Bryobacter aggregatus MPL3: one gene and its partner. The protein of the gene in region 2 interacts with the protein of the main gene of each other region in a pairwise test. Links are inferred from orthologs where the notes say so. Each region holds a gene or a part of one and is shown on either strand. Other genes may lie near its edges.

What was found.
Region 1: the proteins of acpP (region 2) and M017_RS0117385 interact in binary tests that used the Escherichia coli proteins (3 or more experiments, as listed by UniProt). The link is inferred for Bryobacter aggregatus MPL3 from one-to-one orthologs.

What each region holds. Positions count from the first base shown.
Region 1 is NZ_JNIF01000003.1:3,751,662-3,763,817, forward strand. Bases 2,502-5,370 are described here. They hold M017_RS0117385 (acyl-CoA thioesterase), read right to left. Parts: upstream 4,210-5,370; coding sequence 3,793-4,209; downstream 2,502-3,792. Other genes in these bases: M017_RS0117380 (SpoIID/LytB domain-containing protein), read right to left, coding at 2,502-3,830; M017_RS0117390 (M16 family metallopeptidase), read left to right, coding at 4,252-5,370. Also shown: M017_RS0117370 (hypothetical protein), read right to left, coding at 1-805; M017_RS0117375 (PEP-CTERM sorting domain-containing protein), read right to left, coding at 911-1,678; more of M017_RS0117380, read right to left, coding at 1,788-2,501; more of M017_RS0117390, read left to right, coding at 5,371-5,757; M017_RS0117395 (M16 family metallopeptidase), read left to right, coding at 5,768-7,843; M017_RS0117400 (hypothetical protein), read left to right, coding at 7,840-8,631; M017_RS0117405 (sensor histidine kinase), read left to right, coding at 8,836-9,654; M017_RS0117410 (response regulator), read right to left, coding at 9,638-10,129; M017_RS27870 (response regulator), read right to left, coding at 10,163-10,612; M017_RS0117420 (sensor histidine kinase), read right to left, coding at 10,593-11,762; M017_RS0117425 (hypothetical protein), read right to left, coding at 12,073-12,156.
Region 2 is NZ_JNIF01000003.1:1,309,446-1,321,558, forward strand. What follows is about bases 9,288-12,113. They hold acpP (acyl carrier protein), read right to left. Parts: upstream 10,906-12,113; coding sequence 10,669-10,905; downstream 9,288-10,668. Other genes in these bases: M017_RS0106430 (electron transfer flavoprotein subunit beta/FixA family protein), read right to left, coding at 9,288-9,409; fabF (beta-ketoacyl-ACP synthase II), read right to left, coding at 9,412-10,653; M017_RS0106445 (ABC transporter permease), read left to right, coding at 11,223-12,113. Also shown: M017_RS0106385 (YggS family pyridoxal phosphate-dependent enzyme), read right to left, coding at 1-502; M017_RS0106390 (hypothetical protein), read left to right, coding at 518-2,011; M017_RS30165 (hypothetical protein), read left to right, coding at 2,029-2,892; M017_RS0106400 (3-ketoacyl-ACP reductase), read left to right, coding at 2,885-3,622; M017_RS0106405 (MFS transporter), read left to right, coding at 3,640-4,914; M017_RS0106410 (oxidoreductase), read left to right, coding at 4,877-6,310; M017_RS0106415 (hypothetical protein), read right to left, coding at 6,267-7,532; M017_RS0106425 (electron transfer flavoprotein subunit alpha/FixB family protein), read right to left, coding at 7,785-8,654; more of M017_RS0106430, read right to left, coding at 8,651-9,287. UniProt on the Escherichia coli protein: Carrier of the growing fatty acid chain in fatty acid biosynthesis.

The DNA of each region.
Region 1 (12,156 bases), 2.4 Mb from region 2 along the record:
TGAAGCCTTCGAGACCCGAATCGATGATGGCGACTTTGCCTGTGCAATCGGGAAGACGGAGCAGCAGCGTCTGGAGCTCGCCTGCGAAGAAGTTCTTATAAAGGTGATTCAGCCGGAGATGCTCTTCAACCGTGGTCGCGCGACGGAGACGAATCTCCAGGGCGTCGACGGCAATCTTCATCGCTGCACCCTTGCGGCGCTTGAGTGCGCTCAGGTCGAGATGCGCATTCCAGGGCAGAGCATCGGCCTCATAGCCAAGCTTGTAGTTGAATTTCGATTCGCCAAACACGAAGCGGGTTGGCATGGCATCATCGACGCCAATCGAGGTAGCCGTTGGCGCTGCCTGCGCGAGTTGGACAAAGTAGTCCTGGTCTGCGCTGTTGTGCTTGGGCGTCGAGGCGAGGAACGAATCGGCTGTGGCCTTGGTGCCCATCCCACGCTTCATCTCTTCAAAGAGACGCTTGCGGACCACGGACCAATCTCCGAGATTCTCGGTGATTGCGAAGTTCAGTTCGAGTTCCCCTTCACAAAGCTCCTCGAGTTGCTGCGCGGCCAGGCGGAGGAAATCTTCCGCTCTGCTCTGGAATTCCTGGGGGACTAGGAGGAGAAAGGAGGAGCCACTCGAGGCACCGAGCAGCATCTTGGAGAGACCGAGGTGATCCAGCAGCGCACGTGGAATCACTTCGCCGGCGAGGCTCAGATAAAGGTGGCGTCCGAGGAGTTCAGCACTGTTGCGTCCGGCGAGTGGGCGTAGAAATTCGCCTTTTGGCGAAATCTTCCCTTCAACAAAAATCTGGATCGACATGGTATTGGTGGGTGCTGGGAGTTCCGCTCTCGGAAACTCCCAGCCTAGCATATCCCCTGCGGTAAAACGGTCGATGCTGGGAATGTCCAGAATCGACCGGAACGGCTACTTTTGGGACCGGATGCGCTGCATCAGAAGGGCCAGGCCAGCGCCCATCAGAGCCCAGCTTCCAGGCTCGGGCACTCCTTCAAAATCAAAGGTGGTGCTGTTCCCACTGAAGGTGATGGTGACGTTGTCGATATAAGCATTGAAGACGTCCCCAGGAGATGCGGCGCCCACCGTAAAACGGATTGCCCCATAGTCCTTGTCTGTTGCCAATTTTGCATTCGGATGCAGCGCCAGGTAATTGCTGAGCGTGTTCACGTTCGCCCCTGGGCCGAAGTCGAAATCCGTCCAGAATCCTCCCGCGAAGACATTCCAGGTTTGCCATTGATCGAGTACGGGCGCTCCCTGATTCGGAATGAGATTGCTGTAATCCGGGCGCTGGTATTCCGGCTCAAAATACAAAGCGTCATCGCTGGTGCCATCACCGTTCCAATCAATCCATATTTTTAAGTAAGTAAGCTGCGCGCCATTCCAGGAAGTTCCATAGGTAGAGTAACTGAGCCCCTGCAGATCGGATAGCAAGAGTCCGTCGTAACTATTGATTCCTGCATAGGTGAGGAGGCTGCCATCAGTTCCGGAATTGAGATTAAGGCTGCCAGATCCTAGTGGGGGAATATCCGGGCCTACGACTAGTTTTACGCTTCCATCGCTCGTGAGGCTTTTGCCGTAGGTCCATCCTTGCGGATTGTTCGGATCCACGACAAGTGTCGCGGCGTTCGCTGTGAGAGTGAGTGCTAGTAAGGATAGGCCGATTTGTCTCGAAAACAAAAGTATCATTTATACTCCTTGCTCTAGTTCGGGGGATCAGAGGGAGTATATTGATAAGTTTTAGAAATGTCGATGCGAGTTTGTACCAGAAGTTCCGGTACTAAGTTGGCTAGGGTAGTCCATTTATCCAGTATGAGATTGTATGTTTTTTGCCATGTAAGTAAATGAGCTTGGCTGCCCGGTCTGATTCCGGGCTTTTTTCGTTGAGGAGTGCCTGGACCAGGCCTTCTCGAAACCATTCTGGATGCGAAATCTTGGTATTGGACTCCAGGATGGCGTGGAGCAGTTCGTGCCGCAGCGTGGCAAGGGATGGATTGGGAGGCAGTTTGATATCGCGTCCGCGAGTGGCTCCTTGCACCTTGGTGCTGATGCCGGTTGCGTCGCGAAAGGCCTCCCGGGTGGGGAAGACGCGAAGGGTGGGATTGACCTTAAATCCGGTGAGGGCTTCGAGCAGGGGGAGTTCCCGGTCGGCCTCGGCGAGCAGCGCCTTGTCGCGCGTGAGATTGGTGGTGTACAGCGTGATGCGGGGGGATTTCAAGCTGCGCCAGGATAAGCCGGAAGCGGCTGGCGAAATCCGGGTGCCTGGATAATACTCCGCCAGGATCTGCTCGCGGGTTTTCCCTTTGGCCGCCATGGCTTCGGCGCTATTTTGCGGCATTCCGATTCCATGCCCGCGTCCGCGGCCTGTGAAGGTCAACATCGCTCCTTCACGCTTGACCTCAAAGAGCCGTGAGGGCAATTTCTCCCAGCCCATCGTGCGGCCTATTGCCATGCGGAAGCTGGCGGCTTCTGCCGGATGACCAAAGACATCAAGGGAGCGGGCGCGGCCCGATGTGTCCTTGTCACGAACCCGGAAGTTCTGTGTGATGAAGGTCAGATTCAAGGCCTGAGCGAGTTGTGTTGCTTTGATGGTCCAGGTCCAGCGGGAGGCGGGAGTGTCCTGCCACCAGGGATCGCGGCGTTGGAGGAGATAAGGCGCATCAGAGGATGCTTCGAGCCAGCCGCCGGAATCGGCATGGTAGTAAGCGGCTGCCGGTTGTCCGTTGAACCAGAGGAGTTCTGCTTCGGTCGCTTGCACGGCATCGAGAAGGGGCTGGTGTTTGGTTGCCGTGAAACGGGCGTCCTGGCAATGGGTGGTGTCACAGTAATCGAACCCCTCCTCGGGGTGGCGGCGGGCATTGCGAACGCGAAAGTGCGCGGCGTAGGTGCGCGCCGCGATTGCCATGGCTTCGAGCGAAGCAGGATGCTGGAAGGCAGCGGCTTCGCCTTCGAGCACGGCGGCGACATAGGCTTCGAGCGGCACCTGTGTGGTGAGGAGATAATGGCCGTCGCGCAAGGCGACGGTCAGGGGGCCGGGCGCGTTGAGCCGGCTGGTATTCGCTTCGATGGGAGTGCCTGCGGGGTAATGGCCCGGCTTCAGGTTCAATCGCGAGGGCGGGTTCTGCCAGAAGAGGCGGATCGATACGGATTTGGGGTCATCGGGAGGAGCGGCGGTGGAGAAAAGGCTGGCGAAGATTTTGGCGGCGAAGGGTGCCGCGTCGCCGCCACCGGAGCCAGAGTCCAGATGAATCAACAGGATGTAGCGGGGTCTTGAGGCGGGAGCATAACCGAGAAAAACGGCGGAGTCGCGCATGGTGCCGGTCTTGCCCGCAACCTGGGTAGACGAGACTGCCGCCAGACGGGCGGTGCCGTACTCGACGGCTTGCTCCATCCCGTCGAAGACAGGACGCAGCCGCTCTTCTCGCGATCTTGCGATAAGACGGCGTGCGGCGGCGAGCAGATTTGCCAGTGTGGTGGTTGTGGCTTGTTGGTTCAGTCCGAAGCGGGCGTAACCGCGGGTCAGATCTTCCTTGTCCATGCGGGTGGCGAGCTTGTCGAAATACTCGTTGTCGGAATAGGCGAGGCGTTCGGGGGCCTTGTCGCTCTGCCGGTACAGACCCGCTTCGATGTAGGCGGCCAGGGTGAATGGTTTGAGGACGCTGCCCGGCCGGAAGGGCGTCGTGTTGGCGCGCGGAAGATTCCAAACTCCAGCCAACGCATTGGTTTCAAGATCAAAAAGGAGGGCCGAGCCGGATCGCCCGGCGAAGTCCGGTTTCAGATCGCGAGGAGCAGCGCTAAGTGCGAGGCAGACAAGCGCCAGTGAAAACCGCATAGTATTTCTCCGGACAGCGGACAGGCTTCATCTCCAAATTGACGAACAGATGCCGCGTGGCACCGGTGGCCAGGAGCTGCTGGTCACTGGCCCGGAGGATGGCATATTCAATGCGCATCATGCGACTTTGCACTTCTACCACCGTGGTTTTGATGTCGATCAGGTCATCGTAGCGAGCGGCGGATTTGTAATTGACTTCCACTCCCAGCACGGCGACACGCACGCCCTCCCGCTCCATCTCGGCGTAGTTCACGCCTGCCGCGCGCATGGCCTCGACACGTCCGACTTCCATCCAAACAACGTAGTTGGCGTGGTAGACGACGCCCATCTGATCGGTCTCGGCATAACGCACCCGGACCTGCGTGGTGTTCTCAAGCATCCAGTTTCTCAATGTTATCGCGCATGGGATAATTGATCACACATGAAGAGACTTAGTTTGGCGCTGGCCGTACTCTTGCCTGCGGCGATGTGGGGCCAGAAACTGGCTGATATCGAGAAGCGGGTGACCGAATTTCAATTGGCCAATGGGGTGACCTTTGTCATTTATGAGCGGCATCAGGCACCCGTTGTGAGCTTTTTCAGCCGTATCAATGCCGGGGGCGCGGATGACCCCAAAGGCCAGGCTGGGCTCGCGCACATGTTTGAGCACATGGCGTTCAAGGGAACCACTACCATCGGCAGTTTGAACTTTCCCCAGGAAAAGCTGGCGATGGCGCAGGTGGAAGTCGCCTACGATGCGCTCTCCGCGGAACGGGGCAAGGGCAGGCAGGCTGATGCCGCCAAGGTAAAGACGCTTGAGGAGAATCTCAAAAAGGCGATCGAGAAGGCGGGTACTTTTGTCGACAAGGAACGCTTTACCAAGATCCTCGAAGAGAACGGTGCGGTTGGGTTGAACGCGTTTACCAGCCTCGATGAGACGGCTTATATCATGTCGATGCCCGCCAATAAGTTGGAACTCTGGTTTGCCCTCGAATCGGACCGCTTCATCAACCCGGTCTTCCGTGAGTTTTATAACGAGCGTGGTGTCATTCGCGAAGAGTACCGGATGCGCATCGAATCCGATCCGACGGGGCGCCTGATTAACGAAATGTTGAGTGTGGCTTTTGCGACCAGTCCTTATCGCACTGGTCCGGCGGGCATCCCGAGCGACATCGAGAGCTACCGGCTCGCCGATGCTCTTGCCTTCCGCAAGATCTACTATGTGCCGTCGAATCTGGTGATCGCCATTGCCGGCGACGTGGATCCGGTTGAAGTGAAGCGGCTGGCGGAAAAGTACTTTGGCAAGTTTGTGGGAGGGCCGAAGCCGACGCGGCCAGCCACGCAGGAGACGCCGCAACAAGGAGAGAAGCGGCTGGTGGTGGAGAGTCCGTCGCAGCCGGTGGTCGCCATTGGCTATAAGCGGCCCAGCGTTCTCGATCCGGACGACACAAAGTTCGACGTTCTATCGAGCCTGCTCTCGAGCGGACGCACCAGCGTCATGTACAAGGAACTGGTGCAGGATAAAAAGATCGCACTGGCGGCGCAGGCGATCGCGAATTTCCCGGGCGCCAAGCTGGAGAATTTGTTTGTGCTCTTCCTGGTGCCAAATGCCGGCAAGACGACAGAGGACTGCGAGAAGGCCGCCTACGAGATTGTCGAGCGGATGAAGACGCAGCCGGTGACTGAAGAGCAGTTGAAACGAGTGAAGACTCAGATTCGGGCCAACTTGATTCGTGGGCTCGATTCGAACAGCGGCATGGCGCAGAACATGGCCACAACCAAGGCGTTGTTTGGCGATTGGCGAGTGCTGTTTACTCAGCTCGATGAACTCGACAAGGTGACGGCGGCAGATGTGATGGCGGCAGCCAAGAAGTATTTGGTTGCAAAGAATCGGACTGTAGGCTCCACCGTACAGCCTGTGCAGGCCAAAGAAGAACAGAAAAAGTAGGAGCGGAACAATGAAAAAGCTAGCGATCTCAACCCTCATGTTGGCGAGCCTGATGTCGGCTCAAGTGCTTCCGTACTACAAGACACTGAAGATGCCGCCGCTGAAGCAGGTGCAACTCCCGAAGGTGGAGCAGTTTACGCTGCCCAACGGCATCCGCGTCATGGTGCTCGAGAACCATGAACTGCCCTTGGCGAGCGGATCGATTCTGCTGCGCACCGGGGAATTGTTTGACCCGCAGGAGAAATCGGGCCTTGCCGACATCATGAGTACCGTGATGCGAAGCGGAGGCACCAAGAAGAACACTCCGGATCAATTGAATGCCAAGCTCGAAAGCATGGCCGCCAGCGTCGAGGCGTCGGTGAGTGCTGAGTTTGCCCGGGTCGGCTTCAACTGCCTGAAGGAGAATCTGGGCGAGGTGATGAGTCTCTTCAAAGAAGTGACGACAGAACCCGCCTTCCCGCAAGATAAGCTCGACTTGGCCCTCACCCAGGCTCGCAGCGGCATTTCCCGGCGCAATGACGATGCCAACGGGGTGGCTTCCCGCGAGTTTAACAACCTGATTTATGGCGAGAAGACTCCCTATGGAGACAACACCGAGTACGCAACGCTAGCCAATATCAAGCGTGCCGATCTGGTGGCCTTCCATGACCGTTACTTCTTTCCGGCCAATGCGATGATCTCTGTCCAGGGCGATATCGATACCGCGGAAGTCAAAGCAATGTTGACCAAGCTGTTTGCCGACTGGACTGTGCAACGTCCTGCCGTGCCGCCATTCCCCGCCGTCACCAAACAGAAAGCTGCGGGCGTATACATTGCGGACAAGAGCGACAGTGAACAGACCTTCTTCCGCATCGGCCAACTGGGCGGCAAGCTGAGCGACAAAGATTACCCTGTCCTCGATGTGATGGCCGACATTCTGGGCGGTGGATTCTCCAGCCGATTGTTCCAGAAGGTACGAAGCGACGCGAGTCTTGCATATTCGATTGGGAGCGATTGGCGTCCGAGCTACCTGCACGAAGGCACCTTCGTGATTCAGGGCAGCACTAATGCGGAGACAACCGAGGAAGCCATTGCGGCTTCGCTCAAGGAAGTGAAGCGGATGCGGGAAGAGATGGTGGGGCCGGGAGAACTGGAAGCCGCCAAGCAGCGCGTCGCCAATAGCTTTGTGTTCAATTTCGACTCGCCGTCCAAGACCCTGGGGCGCATGATGACCTATCAGTATTACGGCTATCCTGCCGATTTCATCAACCAATACAAGGATGCGGTCCAGAAGGTGACTCCGCAGGAGATTCTGCGGGTGGCGAAGGAATATATCAAGCCAGAAGAGTTCACCATTGTTGCGGTCGGGCAGACAGGCAAGTTTGCCGCCAAGTTGGGCAAGCTCGGCGAAGTGAAGAAGTTGGATTTGACAATTCCCCAGCCCAAGGTGGAGACAGCGAAGGCGGACCAGAAATCACTGGCAGCAGGGAAGGCTGCTCTCGACAAGGTTGCGGCTGCGGTGGGCGGCAAGGCGGCGATTGCGGGAGTCAACGATTATTCCCAGTCCATCAATAGCGAGATCAACATGGGCGGGAACAAAGTGAATGTCAAGCAAGTCAATATGTGGATGAAGCCTGCGGTGTTCCGTCAGGAAAGTGCGTTTCCCTTTGGCAAGGTCATTGCGTTCTTCGATGGGGAAAAGGGTTTCCTCAAGACTCCACAGGGAGAACAGCCGCTGGCCGGTCCCTTTGCGGCTCAGGTCAAGGGGCAGATGCAGCGGGACTATCTTTCTCTTCTGCAGAGCAACGACATGGCGGGCCGTAGCGTCAACCTAGTGAAGGAAGGCGAGTTGGAGATTCAGGATGGGGCGCATCCGGTCATCCATTATTTCTATGATCCGAAGACCATGCTGCCGCTCAAGATTACTTTTGCCGAAGGCGGAGCAAATGTGGAACTGGCCTATGTCGGACTGATGGATGTCTCTGGGCTGAAAATGCCCGCGCAGTTGAAGATTACGCAGAATGGACAGGTTGCCACGACGATGACGGTAACGGAATGGAAGATCAACTCCGGCCTGAGCATGGCCGCCATGAGCGCGAAGGAATGACACGCCGATTCTTCGTTGCTGGCATTGCACCTGCGATCGTGCGGGCCGATACGATCCAGGAACGGGGCCGCAAGTTGATTGAGGAAGCTCAGGCGGCTCTGGGAGGATCGAAATTCCTCAACATGCACGACCGGGTGGAAAAGGGTCGCGCCTACAGTTATTACCGGGAGCGCCTGAGCGGACTGTCTGTCGCCAAGTTTGAGACCTTCTACGACGACAGTCAGCCAGGGATCAAGCAGAGCGACAAGCAGGTCTTTGGGAAGAAAGAAGATTACTACGTCATCTTCGAGGCGGCCGGCAAAGGCTGGGATGTTGGCTTTCGCGGGGCCAAGCCCATGCCGAGTGATGTGGTGAAGCAGTGGCAAGAGGGCGTCCTCCGCAACCCGATGTACATCTTGCGTTGCCGGACAGAAGAGAAGGGCATCATCTTTGAACGGCGGGGGCTGGAGGTCTTTGAGAACCAGCCTGTTGAGATCGTCGATGTCACCGATGCCGACAATCGGGAAGTCGCCATCTATCTGAATGCTTCCACCAAGCTTCCGGTCCGAGGCTATTTCAAGAAGCAGAATCCTGTCGACAAAGGCTGGGATGAACAGGATACGCGGTATGCGAAGTATCGGGAGAGCCAGGGCCAGATGTGGCCTTGGGCGATCACCCGGAGCCGCAATGGAGAACGGAACCTCGAAATGTACTCCGACGAGGTTCGTTTCAATTCCGGATTATCTGCAAATGATTTCAAGATTGGACCGGGTGCCAAGATGGATCCAAAAGCAAAGCCAGTGAAGTAGGGAATTCGTTACGAACATTGAAACTTTCCTTGTCAGCGATAGTCATATCAGAGGCAAATCATGATTGGGAGTGCTATATCAATTATTCCGGCAATTCTCGAACGGACTGTCACGCGTCTGCGAGGGTTATCTGGTGTTTTGTTATTGCAGGGTGTACAGATCGCTTGTTGGCCTGATACGTGTCTGGAATCCGCTCAGGATCGTATGCTTCGTGTTGCTTGCACTGCGGATCACGAAGAGGTTGCCGTTCTGGAACTGAGATTTGCCGCTACAGAGCCAGTTCTGCCTGATGCCGGGGCTGTCGCTGCAAACACCTCCGATATCCTCGCACTCTTGCTGCGTGAAGAAGCGAAGCGAGACCGTCTCGAATCCTTGCTTTGGCGTAGAGCGGGCCACGATCTCCGCGGACCGCTTGTCTCGATTTCAAATCTCGCAGAACTGGTGCAGTTGCGGGGTGGGCAGACTCTGGAACCCAGGCTGATCGAAATGTTTGGCTTGATTCGGCAGCAAGCCTCGGGATTGGATGTCACGGTCACTTCGCTGGTGAAGTACCTCAGCCAATCAACGGCCTGCACTGTGACCACGGAATGGTCCAGCTTCGCCAGTGGGGTCGATTACGCCGTCACTCGCAACGAAGAACTTGTCATCCGGAGCGAGGCGAAGATCGAATGCAGTGCGCTTCCGCTGGTTCGTCTGGAAGAGGGGGATCTCATGCGGGTCGTGAATGAAATCATTCTGAACTGCCTGCAATTTCGGAGTCAGGATGCGCCCCACATTCGAATCTCTTCGCCCTCGCGGCTGGCGAACATGGTGCTTGTTGAGATCCACGATAACTCTGCTCTCTTTGTTCGGAACCAGCCGGATGATTTGTTTGCACCCTTCATTCGAAGCGGCGCGGTTGCCGGTCCAGACAACGGAATGGGCCTCGCCTTGGCGCGCAAAGTGGTGGAGCGTTATGGCGGCGGCATGTCGGCTGTATCGGACGCGGAAGGCTCCACGATTTCACTTAGACTTCCGGCGTGACCCGGCAAGCTGCAGGCGAGTAGTTTTCCCAAAGCCGGCGCGCAACTTCGCCCAACTTCATGAATTCGTCATAGCTGGACGGTTTGCGGAAGTAATAGTTGGCTCCCAGGCTGGCAACCCGGGCCCGGTCTGCTGCGGAGTCTGACGATGTGATCACGATGACGGGCGAGTTTGTACAGTGCTGGCGGAATCGAGCGAGAACCTCCGCTCCTGTCCGTTTGGGCAAATTGAGATCCAGCAACAGAAGATCGGGACAATGAGGTCCCCCCTCGTTCTTCGATTCAAAGGCGTGCAATGCCAGTTCGCCATCGGTGGCTACGCTGATGTCAGCTTGGGGCAAGTGGAGGGAGAGTGCTTCGCGGACAAGGAAAACATCCGCAGGACTATCCTCGACAAGCAAGAGTCTCAGTCGTCCTGAATCAGGCATAATACTGGATTCCATTCTTCTCTCCAACTCGGAGAGCAAGGTGAACATGATGATCTGCGTGGGGCGCCAGGGCGAGAATCACTAGCGGTCCTCCTGGGAGGATACCGGTTTGTCCCGGTATTCTCTGAGGAGTTGAAGAATCTCTTTGCCGATTTCCATATACTCTTGGAGCCTTGCGGGCTTGGAGAGAAAACGGGTGGCTCCGGCGGCAATAGCAGCCTTCCGGTCCGAAGGGGAGATTGCGGAGGTAAACACCAGGATCGGAGCATTGGCACAGCGAGGGCTTTTTCGGATCTCTTCAATCAATTCGGCACTTCCGTGATCGGGGAGTGTCCAGTCCAGGATGATCAGATCTGGTCCTGGCAGCGTATTCTCTTGGCAGGCCAATTTCGCATAGTTCAGAAACTGCCTTCCATTGTTCATCCAATGGGTCTTGCAAGGCACGTTGTGGAAACGCAGCGTTTCTTCAAGCAGCATCCTGTCCGCTGGATTGTCCTCGGTGACTACGATTTCAAATTGTATCTTGTCCATGGTTTCCATCTGAGGTTCGGAGTGTGAAGTAAAACGTGCAACCCTGGTCCCGGCCAGCGCTTTCGAGCCAGATTGCCCCGCCAAGACGCTCGACAATCCGGCGGCAGGTGGTCAGCCCAATTCCAGAGCCTCCGGCGTCAGATTCCTGAAGGCGGCTAAATGGCGCAAAGATCCGGTTGTGGAACTGTGGCTCGACCCCAATTCCATTGTCCGTGATCAAGCAGCAGACAAAATTCCCCCTGGTGCACTCGACCCCGATATGAATCTTGAGAGGGCGCTCTGCCCCTCGGTATTTAATCGCGTTGCTGAGCAGGTTCTGGAATAGCTGCGTTAACAAGACTTCATTGCCAATGACCAGGGGCAGCTCTTCGCAGGTGATTTCCGCCTTTGTTTCGGCAATGGCAAGGCCAAGGTTTTCCAGTGCAGCTTGCAGCACCACCTTCAGGTCGATGATGCAGTCGTTGCTTTCGGAGTGCGCGACGCTGGCAAACGAGAGCAAGCCACGAATCAAATTTCCCATACGTTCCACGCCACTTTGGATGTGATAGAGGTACTGCGCGGCGCGATCGTCGAGCTGGCCTTGATAGTCGCGTTTCAACAGATCGGTAAAGCAATGAATCGTGCGCAATGGCTCCTGCAGATCGTGACTGGCGGAATAGGAGAATCGCATCAGGTCGTCGTTGGACCGTAACAGTGCTTCGTTTGCCCGGGACAAGGCTTCATTGGATTGGTGGAGCGATTCGTTGAGCTGGTGAAGCCGTCTTTCGGCAGTCCGCATGCGGAGCAGGGCATTGACCGTAGCCAAAAGGACTTCAGCATCCACCGGCTCCATGAGATAGCCATCTGCGCCATTGGTCAGACCGGCGGCGCGTTGACTGGGCGACACAGCAGAAGCGGATATCTGGAGGATGACGGTGTCGGCGGTCTCGGGGGCATTCCTGATCTTGCGGCAAATTTCAAGACTGCTGATGTCCGGAAGATCGACGTCAAGAAGCACCATCGCCGGATGGAGTTCACGGATCTTGGCCAAGGCCTCTAAGCCGGTGGGGGCCTCTTGCGTGCAGTATCCCCCCTCCTCTAAGACACGCGTACGTGCATCCCGGTTGGCCTTCTGATCATCGACAACCAATAAGAGAATGGGCTCGCTCATGAACCTCTCTCGCACTCCAGTCCAGCAGATGCAACATGGAGTAGGGCAGAGGCGTATCGGGATGTGACTGGTGGAGCTGGGAAGACAATGCGTGGAACTCCTATCTGGTTCTGTTCCCGGGGGACTCGAACAGCATCGAGGCAGGTGCCAGACCGGAACGGACTCAAAGGCACAATGCTCATCACCTGCATTTTAACGCCCCCTGACTGCCAGCGCACATTTGTATCTCAGACCCGCAACCTCCAACTGATAGATCATCGGTACTGAAACTGGCTTCGAGAATCTGGAACTACACCCCACTCTATGACTTTTATTCCGTGCGGATGGTTCCTTCGGAGAAAGAAAATACTGCTCCTGAAAAGGCCGCAGCCATGGAATCGTCCCAATCGGAAGG
Region 2 (12,113 bases):
AGGGGCGCGCCGTCTCAGGGTTCTCGTCCCAAGGGGGCATCGTCATCAAACCGCTGAGCTTCAGATTCGGAAGCGCGGCAATCGCGTCGATCAGCGCAGGCAGGTCGGCGGGTGCGCAGCCGTGTTTCGAGGCTTCCTCTGAGAGCTTCACTTCAATGAAGACTTCCTTCTCGCCGTTCAGACGAGCCGCGATCTTTGGTGAATCGATGGTGTGGATGCAACAAAACAGCTCAGAAGCCTTCTTTGTCTTGTTCGACTGGAGATGGCCGATCAGGTGGAAACGCGCGTCCGTGAGGTGCTGGACCAGCGGATACTTGCCCTCAAACTCCTGCACATAGTTCTCGCCGAAGTCGCGTAGACCCAGCGCATAGGCTTCGAGAATGACCTCGGCGGGGAAAATCTTGGTGACAGCAAGCAGCAGCACCTCGTCGCGCTTGCGGCCCGCGCGCTGGCAGGCCAGGGTGAGGCGTTCTTCAACGGTGGAGAGTCGATCCTGGAGCACTACCCAAAGTTTGGCATGGAGCGTGCACAAACATCGGGCATGATTCCGGAACGGATCGCCGAGGCAATTGGAAACTTCATTGCAAGTTGCGAGAGTCCGGCTCTCCTTGCCCCCGGAGAGAAGCCGCTGGCGCTCGCGCGCGATTGTTTTCGCGTCGATATCACCGCCCGTGGCACATGGCTCGAGGCCTGGGATGGGAGCCGGGTGTGGTCGCGCAAGATCCTCAGCGCAGGTGTGCCGATCCGGAAGAGTCTGGAGCTCGAAGCGTTTCGATTTGGGAAAAAGAAAGCGGCGGTTCGGCTGGTGGACGTCGCCGATGCGCGCACCGCGGTGGCAATCGAGAAAACTGGCCGCTCTGCGTTCCGGGAGCAGTTCCGCCTATTTCTGAATCGCAACTTCGGGAACTGGCGCTGGGAGACCTTTCGCAGTGAGGCGAAGCTCGAGGCGTCGCTGTCACCCGTGTTTCCGACTGCGCTCTTGACGCGAGGAACGGAAGCCGTCGCCGCACTCGCGGCGCCCGATCGCGACACCAGCTTTCATGCGCTGACTTTCGCGCTCGTGTGGCTCGACTGGGTGCAGCGCCATCACGGCGAGATTGCGGCGAGCCGTCTACTGCTCTATCTACCTGAAAAATATGCAAGACCGGTGGTCTTGCTGGCTCGGAATCTCCATCCACGGCTGCGGGTGGAGATCTGGCTGTATGCAGCGAACGGCGACGAGTATCTGTTGGACCCGGCAAACTCCGGCAATCTCGAAACGACACTCTTGCCGCGCTATTCCCGGTTGGGGGGACCGGCCTGGTGGGTGTATCTGCTCGGACGCTATCCGGAAGTGGACACCACCGAGGAGAGCGACGGAAGCCTGTCCTACCGGATTCGCGGGCTGGAGATTGGGCGCCTGCGCAGCCCTTCTGGCAATCAGTTGCCGCTTCTCGAATTCGGAGTGCCCAGACGGAAAAAGGCGACAGAGCGCGATGCCCCGGAGATTGTGCGGCAGATCGAGGAAGTCCTGACCCTGCGCCAAGCCGGAGCCAGCAACCAAACGAACCCAATTTACCGGAACGAACCGGAACGATGGCTGGAGGCGGAGGTGCGCCGCCATCTGACTGAAATCGATGCCTGCCTCCAGCCGGATTGGATCTACGGGCAGGCGCTCGGATCGCTGCAGGGCGAGCGTAGCGCCGTCGATCTGCTGGGAATCGACCTCGAGGGCCGTCTGGCGATCCTCGAATTGAAGGCGAGCGAGGATATCCATCTGCCCTTGCAGGCTTTTGATTACTGGCTACGGGTGCGTCACCACCTCGATCACGGAGATTTTCCAGGCTCTGGGTACTTTCCCGGGCTGGAGCTCAGCAGAAACGCTCCCCGCGTGTTTTTAGTCTCACCATCACTCCACTTTCATCCGATGACAGATGCAGTGCTGCAGTGGCTGCCAACCGAGTGTTCGATACTACGTGTGGGGTTAAATGGGCAGTGGCGGCAACGGCTGGACGCTGTACTACGTATGTAAAATTAGGGGTGAGTAACATGAGTTTTCTTCCACAGTTGCGTAAGGCCATCTCGACCTTGAATCCGAGTGAAGTCCGGTCGACCGCCGAGCAGCCGGTGGCGATTCATCTCATTGCCTCCCAGGCCTCGAGCTATACGGCGATGGCCGATTGGCTGCTGCCGCCGGGCATTTCTCCGGCCAAGCGAACCGAAGCCTCGCAGATGATTTATCTGGCTGGCGAGCTGAACAAGCCGCCGCAGTTTGATGTCGAGATCTACGCTGAGGACGCCATTGCTCCGGCCGATGCCTTTATTTTCCGCCGTGATGACCCGAAGAAAGTGGTGCGGCAGATCCTCGACAAGCACGAGCAGTTGGGCCTGCCTCTCGCCCGGCTCTTCCAGCCCTTCCGGGAAGAAGTCTGCACCCGTCTGATCCACAAAGTTTCGCTGGAGAATGCCGGCTTTGCACTCGCCACCGCGTTGCCCAACATCGCGCCGATCCTCGGATTGACCTGGGCGGTAGGCGAATTTGCTTCCGATTCCGTCATTCTGACCATGAATCAGATCCGGTTGACCTTCCTGCTGGGTGCGGCAAACGATCACCGGGTGGGTTATGGCGAGCAACGGACCGAAATCGGCTCGATCATTGCCGGCGCCTTCGGCTGGCGCGCCGTAGCACGCGAACTGGTGGGAAAGATTCCGATGGGCGGTGGGCTCATTCCCAAAGCGGCAGTAGCTTATGCCGGTACTTTTGTTGTCGGCAAGAGTCTTGAGAGATACTACCGATTGGGCTACAAATACACGCGCGGCGAACGCCGCGCGGCGTACGAAGAAGCATTCGAGAAGGGCAAAGTCATCGCTGGCGGCATTCTCGATCGCATCAAATCCCGCAAGAGTGCATAAACAAATCGCTGTCGTCACGGGCGCAAGCCGTGGCATTGGGCGCGGCATCGCGCAGGAACTTTCAAAAACACACCAGGTGATTGCCACCTATCGTGGCAATCGGGAAGCAGCGGAGAGCCTCCGGGCAGAAACCGGAGCCGAAATTCTCCAGAGCGACATTTCCTCTGCCGCTGATCGCGCGGCTCTGGTCGCCTTTGCCGAGCAAAAATTTGGTGGCATCGATCTCTTAGTGAACAATGCCGGAATCGCCCCGCGCGAGCGCCGGGATCTTCTCGATGCGACCGAGGAGAGCTTCGATGAGCTGGTGGGCACCAACCTCAAGGGGCCGCACTTTCTCACCCAAGCCGTTGCCCGCCAGATGGTGGAACGCCGCTCCGGGCGGATCGTCTTTGTCACCTCGCTCTCGGCCTATGCCACCAGCCTGAATCGCTCCGATTACTGCATGAGCAAGGCAGCCCTATCGATGTGCGCCCAAACCTATGCGGCGCGCCTGGCCCCGGAAGGCGTTCTGGTTTTCGAGATCCAGCCAGGCATCATCCGGACCGACATGATCTCGAAGGTCGAGTCGGTGTACGAGGAAAAGATTGCCGCCGGCCTGCTGCCACAGAGGCGCATGGGCGAGGCCTCAGACATCGCAAAAGCAGTGCGCGCCATCGCCGACGGACTGCTCGACTACTGTGCCGGACAGAAGCTGAATGTCGATGGCGGTTTTCACCTGCGCACGCTGTGATACCTTAAACTTTTCCAATGGCTCAAGATACTGCGCAGAAAAGCTTTTACGGCTGGTGGATTGTCGCTCTCGCCTTCCTGACCTTCGGCATTTCGGTGGGGATTCCCTACTACGGCATGCCGTTCTTCTACGACTACTACGAAAAGACTTTCGGGTGGAGCCGCAAGGACATCACGCTCGGCTTTCCAATTGCCGCCACCCTCACCCTCTGGGTGGGGCCGCTGCTGGTGCATCGCTTTAGTCCGCGCAAGCTGCTGATCGCCGGTACCGGGCTGACAGGCCTTGCCTTTGTTGGCTTTGGCACCATGGGCAGTTCGATCTACGTTTATTGGTCCTTCTGGGTGCTATACACGGTGGGCTACATCTTTTCGGGCCCGATTGTCCATCAGGTGATTGTGAGCCAGTGGTTCCGCACCAACCGTGGCAAGGCGATGGCGGTGGTGTATCTGGGCGTTGGCGTGTTTGCGGCTATCTCGCAGAAGTTGATTGCCAAGCCGCTTACAGAGAACTTCGGCTTCCAGCAGGCGCTGGTGGTCATCGGTTGCCTGATGTTGCTGGTTTGGCCGCTCGCCTATTTCGGCATCAAGGACAAGCCGGCGGAGTTGGGCCAGTTTCCGGACGGGGCCGCACAAGCGGCATCCGATCAGAAGGTTGCGCCGAAGAGCTTCCGCTATCTGCTGGGACAACGCTCCTTCTGGCTCCTGCTGGTGGGCAGTTGCTGTTCGATTGGCGCCATCGGTTCGGTCAACCAGCACATGAAGTTCATCTTCAAGGAACAGGGCTTCAGCACGCAGGCGCTGCTGAATGAGACGAGCGCGAACGCGTTGTTCATCATCTCCTTGAGCTCGGTGGCCGGGCGCATGGTGATGGGCTACATGGCCGACCGCTTCCAGAAGAAAGTCGTCATGCTCATCACCTACTTCATCGTTGCCGGCACCATTCCGCTGCTGTTGCTGGTGCGGCCGGAGCAGGAATTCAGCGTCTATCTGTTCTCGATCCTGTTCGGCTTTGGCATGGGCGCCGACTACATGATGATTCCGTTGATGGCGGCAGATCGCTTTGGAGTGAACTCGCTGTTCCGGGCCATGGCAATCATCCTGCCGACAGACACGATTGGGCAAACCTGGTTCCCTTACGGCGTGGCGTGGCTGCGCGAGAACTACGGCGATTATGGTGTAGCCTTAAACGTGGTGTTCGTGATGGCGGCCATTGGTGCAATCGCAATTGCATTGCTCCCCGGACACAAGAAGGAAAATGAGGTACTTCCAATACAAGACGCTCAGCGAGCTTGAAGCTGAAGCGGCGCAGCTCGGCTGCCGAAATACGGCGTTTGTCCACGACAAATCCCGTGTTTCTGAAATTCTCGCCCGTAAAGTTACCGTTGCTGGCCGCGAGATCGGCAACAGCATGTGCATCCATCCGATGGAAGGATGCGACGCAGAGCTGGATGGCACTCCCGGAGAACTGACCGTTCGCCGCTACCAGCGCTTTGCCGAAGGCGGCGCGAAGCTCGTGTGGTTTGAGGCCACTGCGATTCGCAGCGACGGGCGCGCCAACGCGCGGCAGTTGTGGATCACCCGCGAGAACGTTGCGTCTTATCGCAGCATTCTGTCGGAGATCGAAAAGCGCCACAAGGCCACCTGGGGCACGGTGGATGATCTACTCGTGCCGATGCAGTTGACCCATTCCGGCCGTTACTCGTTCCCGCACAAGACCATCGCCTATCACAATCCGCTGATCGACCAGAAGTCGAACACGCCAGCGGACCATCCTGTCATCAGCGACGACGAACTGGAGCGCATGGAGGACGACTACGTCGCCGGCGCGGCCTTGGCCAAAGAGGCCGGCTTCACCTCGCTCGACATGAAAGTGACCCACGGCTATCTGCTTTCAGAGCTGATGGGGGCGAAGCTTCGCGAAGGCCGCTATGGCGGCAGCATCGAGAACCGGACCCGCTTTGCGGTCAACGTCCTTGGCAAGCTGCGCGCCAAGTTTGGCAATCATTTCACGATGACCATGCGCCTGGGCTGCTTTGATAGCGTGCCCTATGTGAAGGATGCCGCGCAAGGCAATATCGGAGTGCCGCTTCCTTACCCCTTGCCCTATCCACACGGCTTTGGCGTCAACCGCGAAGACCCGCTGCAGGAAGATCTGGCCGACGTCAAAGACGCGATCACGATCTACCAGAAGGCGGGTATCGACCTGCTGAATGTCTCGATCGGCTGCCCCTACTACAACCCGCATGTGGGCCGTCCTTTTGAGAAGCCGGACGATGGCAACTACGAGATGCCGGAGCACCCGCTGCTTGGCGTTGAGCGGCACTTCCGCATTGCCGGCGAGTTGCAGCGTAGCTTTCCCGGCCTGCCGATGGTGGGCACCGGCTATAGCTGGTTGCAGATCTATGCGCCCAATGCAGCGGCGGCCAACATCGAGAAAGGCAATATCGCCTTCTTTGGCTATGGCCGGGGCGCGCTCGCCTATCCGCACTTTGCCAAGGACATTCTTGAAAAGGGCGAACTCGATGCGAAGCAGGTTTGCCGCACTGTGACCTTCTGCACCTGGCTGATGCGGCAGAAGCACAACGATCTGGGACAGTTCCCCAGCGGCTGCCCGCCCTACGACAAGGAAGTCTACGGCCCGATCATCAAGGAAGCACGCGAGTTACTTCGGATTCAGGCAGCAAAGTAACCAACCGGACATAAGCGGCCAGTGCCGGGTCTCCGGCACTGGCGAGCTCGGAAAGCTTCGCGGTATCGTTCTTTGCCCAGTCGGCAAAGGATCTGGCGCAGGCGAACCAAAGCTTGGGGTTCTCCTCCTGGAGTTGGCTGTAGGCGACAAAGTGTACCCACTCGCGCACCACGCGGTCTTCAAAGCGATTGCCTTTTAGCCGGGCGGCAAATTTCTGATAGATCGAGACCTTCGCCGTCAGGATCGGCCCGGTCGCCGGGGTTTCCTCCGGCTGAAACTGCTCAATCTCATGCAACATTCCCGTGACGCTGACGTCGTCAATCGGCGCCTGGGCCACCTTGTAGGTGAGCGGGAAACTGGTGATGCGATCAGCCTTGGTGCCCGGATCGACTGTAATCACGCGCGCCGCCTCATAGGGGAGCATGGGTACGCCGCCAATCTTGTCGGCCGTACGATTGAATTCTTCGAGGATGCCCTTGAACTCTTCGGCACGATTGTTGGCGCAGCGCATGCCAGACAAGTTGGTGGTGAGGAAGTTGCGATAGCTCGCCAGCAGCATCCGTCCGGAAGTCACCTGTCTGTCCTCTGCCACTTCGAGGATCGTGGAGTGGAGCCGCGTGAAACGGATGGCGTAGAGGAACTCGCGATCGGAACCGCTCGCTGTACTCAGCAAACGTGTCAGCCGGGGGACGAGCGCATTCTGCTCGACCGGCGGCAACCCGGCAAGCACTTCGATGGCCCGTCCCACCTCCACCGCTGAACGAATGTTGCGTAAGGCAAGCTGGAACTCCGCATCACCGGCCGCGCGAGCGTTGCGGTAGTAGTTTCTGGGGTCGTTGACTTCGGTCTGCTCACAGCTTGCGGGACGGGTGCGTTCGCGTTGGGGAAAGTCGAGAAGCGGGTTGGTCTTCGGATCGTAGTTGTCGCGATAGGCAGTCCAGGCAAGCACGGCAGTTGCCTGATCGTCGCCCGCCAACTGGTAGGCTTCCTCGGCAAGCGCGGTTGCCTGGCCACGGCTGAGCTTCGCTGACGGCATCAGAGCAACGATCACCGCAGCAGAGTAAGGGGCAGGCAGGGCACGCGCGAGAGACAGCCGGTATTCCATTTCTTTCGAGAGCGGTTCGGCTGTCGCGGCAAGTACGAGAAAGACCGCAAGAAGGGGCGCCATGCCGTCATAGTAACGAAAAGCGGCGCCGGCATCGAGGGTGTCTAGAAGCGGCAATTCACTTTTAAGAAGCTCGAGGGATCACCGCCTCCAAAGCCCGAAAACAGTACGAGCGCCGTACGGACATTCAATGGATGCTGCAAGGGAACGACGCCCGGCGAGAGGTACTCCACGGACTGCAATCCTGAAAGTGGATTCTCCGCAGCCTTGGGTTCGGGCCTATAGGTTTGCCACGACTTGCGGGAGTCGCCTCAACTGAAGGCAGGGCAAAGTCCCCCCAGCCGAGGCTGGGCCGGAAGGAGAGGACTTCTAGCTTTTGGCGGCCTTGATAGCTGCGGTGAGGGCGGGCACGACATCAAAGAGGTCGTCGCAGATGCCGTAGTCGGCCACCTCGAAGATCGGCGCGTTCGGGTCTTTGTTGATCGCAACGATGGTCTTGGAGCCCTTCATGCCAACCAGGTGCTGGATGGCGCCCGAGAGGCCGATCGCCAGATACAGCTTGGGCGTAACGGTCTGTCCGGAGCTCCCGACTTGCCGCTCCATCGGCAGCCAGCCGTTGTCGCAGATGGGCCGCGAAGCGGCGATTTCTGCACCGAGCACAGCGGCCAGATCTTCGATAAGGCTGAGATTCTCTTTCTCTTTGATGCCCCGGCCGACGCTGACAATGATCGGCGCGGCGCTGAGATCAACGGCGCGTTGCGCCTCGCGGTAGCGCTCTTCCGGCTTTTGCCGGGAAGTGCCTGCGGCAGGCAGCGTTTCTGTTGGTGCTTGCGCCTCTGCCGGGGCATAAGCTCCGGCCTGCAGGGAGAGGAAAATCGGCTTGCCGATCGGCTCCAGCTCGGCATTCAACTTGCCCTGGAAGAGCTGCCGGGTGGCAAAGAGCTTGGCGCCTTCGACACGCAGACGAATGACGTCGGAAATCAGCGCGCGGTCAAAACGCGTTGCCAGCTTCGGCGCAAAGTCGCGCACCTGGTAGGTGTGCGGAAACAGAATAAGGTCGAAGCTCTTCTCGCGAATGAGCTGCGCGAGAGAGTCCGTGTAATCATCGGCGGTGTAGTTGCGGTCGGGCTCGACCACATGAACCGGAAGCTGGAGCTTCGCACCAAGGTCCCGGGCAGCAGCGAGGGTTTCGAGCGAGATCTTCTGGCCGGCTTCGAGAACTGCAAGGATGCCGCTCATATCACCCGTACCTCGTTTTTCAACTTGTCGACCAATTCGGCGACCGTGTGCAACATCACCGTCTGCTTTGACTTCTGCGGCAGCATCACGCTGACTACCTGATAGGACGGCGTGTTCGCCACACCCAGATCGGCAGGGCTCAGCGACTTCACTTCTTTGGTCTTCGCGCGCTTGATGCCCATCAGCGTCGCGTAGCGCAGCTTCTTGATTCCTGATTGGATGGTGAGTACGGCAGGAAGCGGCATCGAGACATGTTGGAACCAGCCGTCTTCGAGTTCGCGTTTCACCCGTACCGTGGCGCCGTCGATTACCACTTCCATGATGATCGTCGCGTGGGGCAGGCCCAGCAATTCCGCCAGCACCACACCGACTTGGCCCGCGCCGACGTCGTCGGACTGCAAGCCGGTTAGCACCAGGTCTGGTGATTCGGCTTTGGCGGCAGCAGCGAGGAGCTTTGCCACCGAGAGCGTGTCCCAGTTGGCGATGTCTTCCACTTCAATGTGGATTGCCCGGTCTGCACCCTTGGCGAGTGCTTCCCGTATGGTGGAGGAGGCCCGGTCGGGGCCGGCACAAACGGCAATCACTTCACCACCGCCGGCGCTTTCCTTCAACTGCAGCGCTTCTTCAAGCGCATAGGCATCGGGCTCGTTGATTTCGTACTCGAGGCTCGACTCGTCTACCCATTTGCCATCGGTGGAGGCAATGAGTTGGGAGTCGCGAGCCGGCACTTGCTTGATCGCGACGAGGATCTTCATCTTTATTCAGCGTAGCGCTTGAAGATCAGGCAACCGTTGGTGCCGCCGAAGCCGAAGGAATTCGACAAGGCGAGATCGATCTTCATGGGGCGTGCCTGGTTGGGGATGAAATCGAGGTCGCAGCCTTCGGCGGGGTTGTCGAGATGCATCGTGGCGGGCGCGATCTGGTCGCGAATCGCCATCAGCGTAATGCCCGCTTCGAGCGCACCGGCGCCGCCCAACAAATGGCCGGTCATCGCCTTGGTGGAGCTGATTGGCACCTTGTAGGCATATTCACCGAGCGCGGCCTTGAAAGCTCTCGCTTCAATCACGTCGCCAGCAGGGGTCGAGGTGGCGTGGGCATTGATGTAATCGATTGCCGTCGGCTCAAGACCCGCATCCTTCAGAGCATTCAACATGACGCGGCGCGGGCCGTCGCCATCTTCGCTGGGGGAAGCCATGTGATAGGCGTCGCCCGACATTCCGTAACCGACAATCTCACCGAGAATCTTTGCGCCACGGGCCTTTGCCGTCTCCAGGTCCTCGAGCAAGAGAATGCCCGAGCCTTCGCCGATGACAAAGCCGTCGTGATCCCGGTCCCAGGGACGGGAGGCATGTTCGGGGTCGTCATTGCGGGTGGAGAGCGCCTTCATCGAGGCAAAGCCGGCAACGCACAGAGGCGTTACGGTCGCTTCGGCGCCACCGGCGATCATCGCATCGGCATAGCCGTGCTGGATGAGCCGGAAGGAGTCGCCAATAGCGTGTGCGCCAGTGGTGCAGGCAGTAGCGACTGCCGAATTCGGGCCTTTGGCGCCCGTACGGATGGAAACTTGACCGGAGGCAAGGTTCACGATGGAGGCTGGGATGAAGAACGGCGAAACACGGTCGGGGCCGCCTTTGAGCAGCTTTTCGTGTTCACGTTCGATCACCTCGAAGCCGCCGATACCGCTGCCGATGTAAACACCGACGCGTTCTGCGTTCTCGGGAGTGATCTTCAACCCGCTCATCGCAAGCGCCTCATCGGTGGCTGCGATCGCGAAATGCATAAAGCGCCCCATCTTCTTGACTTCTTTTTTGTCAATGAAGGAGGCTGGGTCAAAATCTTTGACTTCGCCGGCAATCCTACAGGCATGCTGGGAGGCATCAAAGCGGGTGATCGGCCCAATGCCGCTCTTTCCCGCCAGAATGGACTTCCAGACTGCTTCCGTTTGATTTCCGACGGAGCAAATTAACCCAATACCAGTGACTACGACACGGCGTGGCAAGGGATGGGGACCAGTCTATTTCTTCTTTTTGGTTTCGATGTAATCGATCGCGGCTTTGACGGTGGTCAGTTTCTCCGCGTCTTCGTCCGGCACGTCGATGCCGAAAGCCTCTTCAAAGGCCATGACCAACTCCACGATGTCGAGCGAATCCGCGCCAAGGTCATCAACGAAACTGGCAGTGTCGTCGACCTGAGCCTCGTCCACGCCAAGCTGCTCAACAATAATCTGTTTTACTTTTTCACGTACGTCCATTGGGTTCGTCTCGATTCTAGCAGAGCTATGCCGTCGGAATGGGAGCAAATCGCAGTACCCGGCCAACCGTGAGCCAGCGGACGTAGCATTTGATTGCTGCGGGTACGCAATCTTTTGAAAAATTTTGCAGACCGTGTAACGAGAGCGCCGAGGATTCCCGACTGTTAGACATATCCCCGTTACGAAGGCGGGTGCCTCAAATATTCACCCCGAAGTTGAGACACCCGCCGACCTTTTTCATCCCACCTTTTGTAGTTTTTTTGTTTCCCAGCCCGAAAATCCACTAAACGATTCCGCGCGGCTTGCGTAATATCTTCATGCACAATCTGCGGTTCGCCCTTCGCACTCTCGCAAAGAGTCCTGTGGTGTCTGTTGTCGCAATCTTCTCCCTGGCGCTTGGCATTGGAGCCAATACCGCGATCTTTTCGGTGTTTGAACAAGTTTTGCTGCGGCCCTTGCCAGTGAGCGCCCCCTCGGAACTCGTAAACATTTCCGCAAATGGACCAAGGAGTGGCAGCAACTCGACCAACAACGCCGGCGGCGGACAGTCGATCTTCAGCTACCCGATGTTCCGCGACCTCGAAAAGCAGCAAACCGTATTCACCGGCATGGCCGCCCATCGTAGCTTTGGCGCGAATCTTGCCTATCAAGGACAAACGGCAAATGTGGATGGAATGCTGGTTTCCGGGTCTTACTTTCCGGTTCTGGGTGTGCAGCCTGCGCTCGGACGCCTCTTCGGCCCTAATGACGATCGCACTCCTGGCGCGCACCCTCTGCTCGTGCTCGATTACTCCTACTGGACCGAAAAGTTCAATCGCAACCCTCAGATTCTGAACCAGCCGATTCTGGTGAATGGAACTCTCATGACCGTCATTGGCGTGAGTCCGGAAGGCTTCCACGGCACAACGCTCGGGTCCTTCCCTCAGGTTTACGCGCCGATCAGCATGCGCGAGGAGCTGTCGCCCGGATGGAAGGGCCTGGACGAACGGCGCAATTACTGGGCCTATCTGTTTGCCCGCCTGAAGCCCGGCGTGAGCCTGAAGCAGGCCGAAGCCGCCTTGCAGGTGCAATTCATGGGGATCATCCGCGAAGTGGACATGCCACTCCAGAAAGGCGCAAGCGAGCGATTCAAGAAGGAGTTCCTCGGCCAGCAGTTGACCCTGACGCCAGGAGAACAGGGGCAAAGCGAGATGTTCCGGCGGGCTTCC